2 regions of the Pseudomonas sp. CYM-20-01 genome follow, and region 2 is predicted to be linked to the other one. Evidence: predicted binding sites of a transcription regulator. Region 2 holds the regulator's gene; the other holds the start of a gene.

Region 1 (4,740 bases), 2.2 Mb from region 2:
TGACCGAAGCTCGTCGTAAGATTGCTGAGGCGCATCCAGGCTTTAAACCTCTGTTCTCGCTCGATGATCTGCACCAAGCCCGCTACACCTCGGGACATGTGCGCAATAATTTAGGGATGGACGATGCATCGGAGCAGGACATAGCGGGCTTGCCTCCAGAGTGCTTTGAGAATGGTGAATACATAGGCTATCCGACTACGAAAGAGGAGTTCGCAATCTGTCTTCGCAATTTCATGACCCTGGTTGCAGCCACGTCTTTCGAGGATGCTTGTACTCATGGTTTGACGCTAGATCAGCAGGCCCTCCAGGAGTGGATCGGTTACCAGAACAACCCTATCTCTCTTCTAGAGCAGCCTCTTTCAGCGCTCCTGGTACCCGTTCAGCAGTCCTGCCAGGCACTCGCGGCTTTTCCGAATGGCTATTTCACTTCGGATCTGGATCCCGCGAAAAACTTTGCCGTTGCGCGTCATTTTTCAGAAGCGCATGGCTATGAGTTGATGGGCGTAGGTGCTTCTTACATCGGCTTCATTCGTGCTGAACCGCCTGATACATCACTTGCTAACGTCGTAGCCAAAGACTTCTGTGCGCTCTATAACACTAGCGATGAAAACCTAAAGGGACGTGTTTCCAAAGTTGCGCAGGCGATCTCCGGTCGGACGCATCTTTGGCTCCGTTACGTGGAGTGAGCTTCGTCGCATCCAAAGTCCGGCTGAATAGTTAACAAAGCTTGTGAGAGGTCTGGAGCTTTTTGCCGCCTTGTATGAGGGCAGTATCCACACATCCACTACAATCAGGCACATGATTGGCGCTGCTCGTTTTCCGCTACGTAACCTCAATTTCGTCTGATAGCTGTCGATATGGAGAGCAGCCGTCCCAAGCTCTGAACAAGTTTAAGCCTACCCAATTCCCGCTGTTTACAATTGCCTGCTGACAAAAAGGATTCTGTACATGCTTTTTTCCCTGCTCGACAAATTCTTCAATCGACCGCTAACTGATGAAGCATTTGCCAAAAAATTTATGGATTCGACTCGTAAAGCTGGCTTCAGCGAGAATATGAATTTTGAGAAGAACGAGTTTCGCATCCGCCATGGGGATGGATCGTACTTCAATCTCCATAATGCCTTTCGCGACTATCAAAATGCAGACAAAGCACAGAAGTCCGCCGTTCTGACCGGATACGTATCGACGCTGTTAGAGGCGGGTAGAAAAACCGAGACTGTGTTTGATAATGTCAAAGCACAGCTGCGTCCGGTGATTCGCAACCTTGCCATGCTTGAAGAAATTCGACTGGAACACGCCCGTAAAAATGGCGACAAGCAGTACGATTATGTTTCACAGCCTTTGGGCCGAGACTGCGTTATTCTGCTTGCTGTCGATTCGCCCGAGTCCACTGCCACCCTTACCAATGGCCCCGAAGCACATTGGGGTGTGACGATGGAAGAGGCGGTAAAGATCTCCATCGAGAACCTGCGTGATACGACAAACGAAGCCTTCGGTGAGATTATTCCAGGCCTATACGCTGGGGAGTGGGCGGATGGGTACGACACCAGCAGGGTGTTGTTGCCAGATGTCCTTCAGCGCGTGCCAGTTAAAGGTCGGCCAGTGTTCATGGTGCCCAGTCGAGACGTCCTGATGGTCACTGGAGACAAGGACGAACAGGGAATTCGTCAGATGGTAGAGCTTGCTTTCCAGGCTCTTGAAAGGGGGCGTGCTGTCTCTACCGATATTTACACCTACGAAGGTCGCGATATCATACCGTTTAACTGTGATGATGAAGGGGTCAGCAGTCGGTTGGTTACACTGGAGCATTTGCTGCTGCAGAGTAATTATGCCAATCAGAAAGAGTTGCTCGACAAGCTCAATCTGGAAAAGGGCATCGACATCTTCGTCGCCTCCTACAACCTCTTCCAAATGGCTGACCAACCAAACCAAACGGTATCGATGAGCGCCTGGACAAAAGGTGTGCTGACGCTGTTGCCCAAGACAGATCGCGTCGCTTTGGTTGAACCTGTTGAGGGTGGGGAAGCGACAGTCAAAACCGTCTCCTGGAGTGAACTTGAATCCGAGCTTGGCGATCTGCTGGCTGCAGAAGCGGGCTATCCACGTCGCTATCGGACACTGGGATTTCCTTCGGTTGAGCAGCTTAATCGCCTGACTACCTTGTGATCAGTGCTCTACTACTCTGGCGCACTGCAATGGAGGTATCGCTGAGCTGGCAAAGCAGCAGTCGCAATTTATCATTACGATACACTCCCCATTTTGATTGCTTATCCTGGTGGGAAAATTTGGGAGTTTACCGATGTGGGGTTGGTGGCTTCTCTAGCGCTACTGAGTCGGGCCGCAAGATCTGACTGACTTACTTCAGTTGGCGAGCCGCTATGCGCGGGCAGGCTGTCGTGAACCGAGCTTCCGCGTCCCGCCGTATCTCGGCCCTGCGGGCGTCCATCCTTCACGCCTTCGGCTGTGCCAGCATGCGCGCTCCGCTTGCTCCGGTTACTCAGCGCTTTCCGACTTACTCTGGTTAAGCTGGAATGGCGCTCTCAGATTCCTAGCTGACTCGATCTAGTGGAAGGATCAGAGAGGCATCAGCTATTCAGATTGCTTCGCACCCAACTGGGAAAGGCGGCCTTCAATGGATGAGAAGCTAAATCAGCCAAGTTGTTATCAGTGAATATTCAACAACCTTAATATGAAGCGCGAATTGTTATTAAAATCAATATTATTTGAGGTTAGGGTGACAAACATAATAATAAATATATTTAAGCTGCGCGTGAGAAAAAAGCTCAATAATCGTCCCTTCTTGCCGATACCTCTCCTGATCAATGGCGTGCCTCAAGGTTAACCAGATCTCCCCTATGAAGAGAAAGCTCTATGACTTGGTTCCTGAATTTACGCCTTGCGGCAAAACTGTCCATATCATTCTTGATATGCGCATTGATAACTATCGCGATTGGGCTCGTCGGGATGAACGGAAACTCACGGCTGGGCGATGCGATCTCATCTGTGTTTAGCAATAATATAACTTCAATTAACAAGGTGAATGAAGCTCTGCAGCAAGTAATTTATCACAATAGAGACCTGTACTTGTTGCTGGCACAAAAAGCTGGTGGTGCAGCTGAGGGGGAACTCGCAACCACTCAAAAATCATTATCTGACCGCCAGCGTGCTGTAGAGAAAGCATTTGCTATTTATCGTAGCACCCCGCTGCGCGATGACGAAAAGGCCTTAGGTGATAATTTTGAACGGGATTGGCCTGCTTATATAAATGCGGGAGAGAAGTTCGCCAATACTTTGATGTCGGGGGATTTGCCAGGGGCGAGATTGCAACTGATAGGAGACGTCAGCGATAAGTACGGTTTCGCTGAGAAAGAGATGCTAGGGATAATTGCATCTAACAATGATCAAGCGGACGATCTCCGAAGTGAAAGCGATGCTCTTATTCAAAGTTCTAAGCTAACGATGATTGCAGGTATGGTAATCGCGTTCGTCCTGGCAATGGGCCTGGGTGTTGTTATTACGCGACTCATTACCCGGCCACTCTCCTATGCAGTATCTGCTGCAGAGCGTATTGCAGTTGGAGATCTTACGCAACGTATTGACGCAGGTAGCCAGGACGAAACCGGGAAATTACTGTCCTCCCTTGATGAGATGCAGGCGAGCCTTCGAAGCACAATTCAAAATATATCCAGTGCATCAGATCAGCTAGCCTCGGCAGCAGAAGAGCTGAGCGTCGTAACGGACGAGAGCACACGGGGTCTTACTCAGCAGAATAGCGAAATCGAACAGGCTGCTACCGCTGTGAATGAAATGACAGCTGCGGTCGATGAAGTCGCTCGCAATGCCGTTTCTACAGCAGAAATATCGCAAAGAACCAATCAAAACGCCATGGCTGGCAAAACTAAGGTTGGAGAAGCTGTTATAGCGATTGAAGGAATGGTTGGGGAAATCAACTCATCGAGCTCACAGGTTCAAGAGCTTGCTCATCAGACGAAAGAAATCAGCAAGGTGCTTGAGGTCATCAGGTCGATTGCTGACCAAACCAATCTCCTAGCTCTGAATGCGGCCATTGAAGCTGCTCGAGCGGGCGAGCAAGGTCGCGGATTTGCAGTAGTAGCTGACGAGGTAAGAGCTCTAGCTCATCGTACCCAATCATCGACTATCGAAATCGAGGGGATGATTAACGCTGCTCAGACAAGCGCTACCTCTGTAGTAGAAACCATGACTAAGAGTCAGAGCCAGGCAGATAACACACGTCAGCTTGCGCAGGCTGCAGGCATTGCTCTGGAGTCAATCACTGAGGGGGTAGCTGCAATCACAGAACGCAATCTAGTGATCGCAAGCGCGTCAGAAGAGCAGGCACAGGTTGCTCGTGAGGTGGATCGTAACCTCGTCAACATTCAAAGCTTGTCAGCTCAAACTGCTACCGGAGCGCATCAGACAAATGCCTCAAGCCACGAACTCTCGAGGCTAGCAGTGTCCTTCAACCAGTTGGTAGCCAAATTTAAGCTTTAGATCCTGTAAAAAAGTGCGCTTTTGCTGGCGCACTTTTCACCCTACGTTACACGAGCGCGGAATAACCTGACGTTCTGATACGGCCATTATCTGAACAGACAACATCAACGTTTTAACAACTTCTCTTCATCAAGTTGCAAGGGTTCGTGAACGTTACGCGCGCAATCGCGGCAACACTCATACCTGTGAGATGCTTCATCTCTAGCCAGGATGTAAACCCGTTTCAAA
Region 2 (4,740 bases):
TGAGCTGCTCGAAGTCCAGTTGGGTTCGCTGGCCTGGAACCAATTGCAAGGCAGCAAACCGCAACAGGCCAACCTGTGGCGTCGCCTGCAACGCATCGGCCTGTCCGGCCCGTTGTCCCGCGACCTGCTGGCCCTGACCACCGAAATCGAAGAGCCTCGCCAGGCCTGGCGCATGTTGCTGGCCCACTTGGCGCGGATGATCGTCACCCCGGAAATCGAACCCCTGGAAGAGGGCGGTGTGATCGCCATGGTCGGCCCTGCCGGCATGGGCAAGACCACCACCCTGGCCAAGCTGGCGGCGCGTTACGTGCTCAAGTACGGCGCTCAGAATATCGCGCTGGTGAGCATGGACAGCTACCGTATCGGTGCCCAGGAGCAGCTCAAGACCCTGGGTCGCATTCTCAATGTGTCGGTGACCCATGTCGATCCGGGCCAGTCCCTGGCCAACGCCCTCGACCCGCTGCTGCGCAAGCGCGTGGTGCTGATCGACACCGCCGGCCTGCAAGCCAGCGACCCGGCATTGCGCATGCAGTTGGAAAGCCTGGCCGGGCGTGGCATCAAGTCGAAAAATTACCTGGTGCTTGCAACCACCAGCCAGAAACAGGTTCTTACCGCTGCGTATCATAGTTACAAGCGCTGCGGCCTGGCCGGTTGCATCCTCACCAAGCTCGACGAAACCGCGAGCCTGGGCGAGGTGCTGAGCCTGGCCATCAGTCATGAATTGCCGGTCGCCTACCTGACCGACGGGCCGCGGATCCCGGATGATCTGCATCTGCCGCGCCGTCATCAGTTGGTCAGCCGTGCAGTCAGCGTGCAAATGCAAGACGAGCCTAGCGAGGAAGCGATGGCCGATATGTTCGCCGACCTCTACCACAACCCGGCGAAGCGGGTAGGTTGAGGGCGGTATGAACACCGTGAAATGTATCTACATCGATGGTCTGCAAGCGATTCACGCGGCCAAGCCATGTAGCCTGCGTCTAAGCAAGACAAGGTAAAGAAATAAAATGGGCAGCATGCATCCCGTACAGGTGATCGCGGTGACCGGCGGCAAAGGTGGCGTCGGGAAAACTAACGTGTCAGTGAATTTGTCCCTGGCCCTGGCAGAGCTTGGCCGTCGCGTCATGCTGCTGGATGCTGACCTGGGGTTGGCGAACGTCGACGTTCTGCTGGGGCTGACGCCCAAACATACCCTTGCCGATGTGATCGAGGGCCGCTGTGAGCTGCGCGATGTGCTGCTGCAGGGGCCTGGTGGCATCCGCATCGTCCCGGCCGCCTCCGGCACCCAGAGCATGGTGCACCTGAGTCCGGCGCAGCATGCCGGGCTGATCCAGGCGTTCAGTGACATCGGCGACAACCTCGACGTGCTGGTGATCGACACAGCCGCCGGGATCGGCGAGTCCGTGGTCAGCTTTGTGCGCGCTGCGCAGGAAGTGTTGCTGGTGGTCTGCGATGAACCCACCTCGATCACCGACGCCTACGCCCTGATCAAACTGCTTAACCGTGACTACGGCATGAACCGCTTCCGCGTCCTGGCCAACATGGCCCAGAGCCCGCAGGAAGGGCGCAACCTGTTCGCCAAGTTGACCAAGGTCACGGATCGTTTCCTCGATGTCGCCTTACAATACGTCGGCGCAGTTCCCTACGACGAGTGTGTGCGCAAGGCTGTGCAAAAGCAGCGTGCAGTCTACGAAGCGTTCCCTCGTTCCAAGTGCGCACTGGCGTTCAAGGCTATTGCCCAGAAGGTCGATACCTGGCCGTTGCCTGCCAACCCTCGGGGGCATCTGGAGTTTTTCGTCGAGCGATTGGTGCATCAGACGAGCGCAGGACCCGTGCTATGACAGCGACCGGCTACAACGCGTACAAGAAGTCTGCCCGTGACAGCCAGGGCGAGTTGATCGAGCGCTACGCGCCCCTGGTCAAGCGCATTGCCTATCACTTGCTGGCGCGCCTGCCCGCCAGCGTCCAGGTCGAAGACCTGATCCAGGCGGGCATGATCGGCTTGCTCGAAGTGTCGACCAAATACGACGCGAGCAAGGGTGCAAGTTTCGAGACGTATGCGGGCATCCGCATCCGTGGCGCGATGCTCGATGAAGTGCGCAAGGGTGACTGGGCGCCGCGTTCGGTACACCGCAATACACGCATGGTCAGTGACGCAATTCGCGCAATTGAAGCAAAAACCGGTCGCGACGCTAAAGATCACGAAGTTGCGGCCGAACTCCAATTGAGTCTCGACGATTACTACGGGATTTTGAACGATACCTTGGGCAGCCGCCTGTTCAGTTTCGACGACCTGTTGCAGGACGGCGAACATGAAGGGCTGCACGAGGACGGCGCGAGTGCTCATATGGAGCCATCGCGTGACCTGGAAGATGAGCGTTTCCAGGGGGCGTTGGCGGACGCGATTGCCAATTTGCCGGAGCGTGAGCGGCTGGTGTTGGCGCTGTACTACGACGAAGAGCTGAACCTCAAGGAAATCGGTGAGGTCCTGGGTGTCAGCGAATCGCGGGTCAGCCAGTTGCACAGCCAGTGCGCAGCCCGCTTGCGGGGGCGTTTGGGAGAGTGGCGAGCGCGCTGAACAGGCAGTGTGGGGACACTGCAGACGATACCGCGAGGGCAACCGGCCTTCGCGGGTTCGACCCGTGGTGCCCCCGGCAGTCCTTTTTGTGTAATGCCTGTTGATTGAAATGGCGCGTCCAGGTGCTGGGCGCGTTTAAGACTGCTTGGAGGTCGAATTGGACAAGAACATGAAAATCCTCATCGTTGATGACTTCTCAACGATGCGGCGGATCATAAAAAACCTGTTGCGTGACCTTGGGTTCACAAACACGGTCGAGGCGGATGACGGCATTACGGCGATTCCGATCCTCAACAGCGGGAGCATCGACTTTCTGGTAACAGACTGGAACATGCCGGGCATGACCGGTATCGACTTGCTGCGCCACGTGCGCGCTGACGAAAAGCTGCGCAGCCTGCCAGTGCTGATGGTGACCGCCGAAGCCAAGCGTGAGCAGATCATCGAAGCTGCCCAAGCCGGGGTCAACGGTTACGTGGTCAAGCCATTCACTGCATTGGCCTTGAAAGAGAAGATCGAAAAAATCTTCGAACGCATCCACGGCTAATGCCATCGCGGGGGAGCTATGGAGCATAAAGAAACGTCACAGGGAGACTTCGAGTCGACCCTGAAAAAGCATGCTCACCAGTTGGTCGACAGCCTTGAAAAAGGCCAGTTCGGCGACGCGGTGCAGTTGATCCATGAGCTCAACCAGACCCGTGACCGCGGCCTGTACCAGGAAGTGGGCAAGCTCACACGCGAGCTGCACAGTGCGATCGTCAATTTCCAGATTGACCCGCATATGCCCCAGGCCGAAGAAATCTCGCAAATCACCGATGCCACCGAACGCCTGTCCTATGTGGTCAGGCTGACTGAGGCGGCGGCCAACCGCACCATGGACCTGGTGGAAAACGCCACGCCTCTGGTCAACGGCATGGCCACTGAAGCCCAGGCCCTGAGCCACGACTGGGGCCGCTTCATGCGCCGGGAAGTGGGGGCTGAGGAGTTTCGCGAGTTGGCACGTCGGGTTGACGGTTTCCTGTCACGCAGCGAGCAGGAAAACCGCACGGTTTCCAGCAACCTCAATGACATTCTGCTGGCCCAGGATTACCAGGACCTCACCGGTCAGGTGATCAAGCGTGTGACCCAGTTGGTCACCGAAGTGGAAAGCAACTTGCTCAAATTGGTGCTTATGGCTGGCCAGGTTGACCGTTTCGCCGGCATCGAACATGACCGCGAAGCGATCCTCTCGGAAAAAGATCCACAAAAACATCTCGCCAAGGGTGAAGGTCCGCAGATTCATGCCGATAAACGTGAAGACGTTGTATCGGGTCAAGATGATGTCGATGACCTGTTATCCAGTTTAGGCTTCTAAGGAGCACCCACATGAGCTTCGGCGCCGATGAAGAAATCCTTCAGGATTTCCTTGTAGAGGCCGGCGAAATTTTAGAGCAGTTGTCCGAGCAACTGGTCGAGCTGGAAAGCCGACCGGATGATGCGAACCTGCTCAATGCAATTTTTCGCGGTTTTCACACTGTAAAAGGGGGCGCCGGCTTCCTCCAGCTCCATGAGCTGGTGGAGTGCTGCCACATCGCCGAGAACGTGTTCGACATCCTGCGCAAGGGTGAGCGTCACGTTGATTCGGAGTTGATGGACGTGATTCTCGAAGCACTGGATGCGGTCAACGGCATGTTCAGCGAGGTGCGCGACCGTGCACCGATCACGGCGGCCACTCCGGAACTGCTGGCCGCCCTGGCGCGCCTGGCGGAACCTGCCGACACGTCGGCCGCACCGGTGGTTGAAGCCGCACCGGAGCCTGTGGTTGAGGCCGAGCCGGATGTGACCGACAGCGAGTTCGAACAGCTGCTCAACTCCCTCAGTGCCGTCAAGGCCGAGGCGGAAGCACCGGCTGCGCCGGCTGCACCGGTCGCCGCACCGACCAGCGAAGACATCACCGACGCCGAGTTCGAATCGCTGCTCGACCAGTTGCATGGCAAGGGCCAGTTCGCGGCCGACGCAGTGGCACCTGCTGCTGCTCCTGCGGATGCACCGGCGGCCAGCGCAAGCACCGACATTACCGACGATGAATTCGAGGCATTGCTCGACCAACTGCATGGCAAGGGCACCTTCGCGGCCGACGCCTTGCCGGAAGTCGCCGCCACGGCTGCGGCACCGGCTGCTGCCAGCGC

The links. Region 2 encodes FliA, which starts transcription of late flagellar genes. Its sites were predicted from a motif close to CTAAAGTTTNNNNNNNNNNNGCCGNTAA; they were not measured.
Region 1: the regulator FliA is predicted to act here: its motif matches at 2,783-2,810, upstream of M2497_RS13145 (methyl-accepting chemotaxis protein).

What each region holds. Positions count from the first base shown of each region.
Region 1 is NZ_AP025169.1:2,877,743-2,882,482, forward strand. Features, by position in the region: gene M2497_RS13135 (DUF4253 domain-containing protein) at 1-686, shown strand, start outside; gene M2497_RS13140 (DUF1444 family protein) at 949-2,166, shown strand; gene M2497_RS13145 (methyl-accepting chemotaxis protein) at 2,872-4,512, shown strand.
Region 2 is NZ_AP025169.1:5,053,162-5,057,901, reverse strand. Features, by position in the region: gene flhF (flagellar biosynthesis protein FlhF) at 1-898, shown strand, start outside; gene fleN (flagellar synthesis regulator FleN) at 1,005-1,838, shown strand; gene fliA (RNA polymerase sigma factor FliA) at 1,835-2,575, shown strand; gene M2497_RS22820 (chemotaxis response regulator CheY) at 2,745-3,119, shown strand; gene M2497_RS22815 (protein phosphatase CheZ) at 3,138-3,926, shown strand; gene M2497_RS22810 (chemotaxis protein CheA) at 3,938-4,740, shown strand, end outside.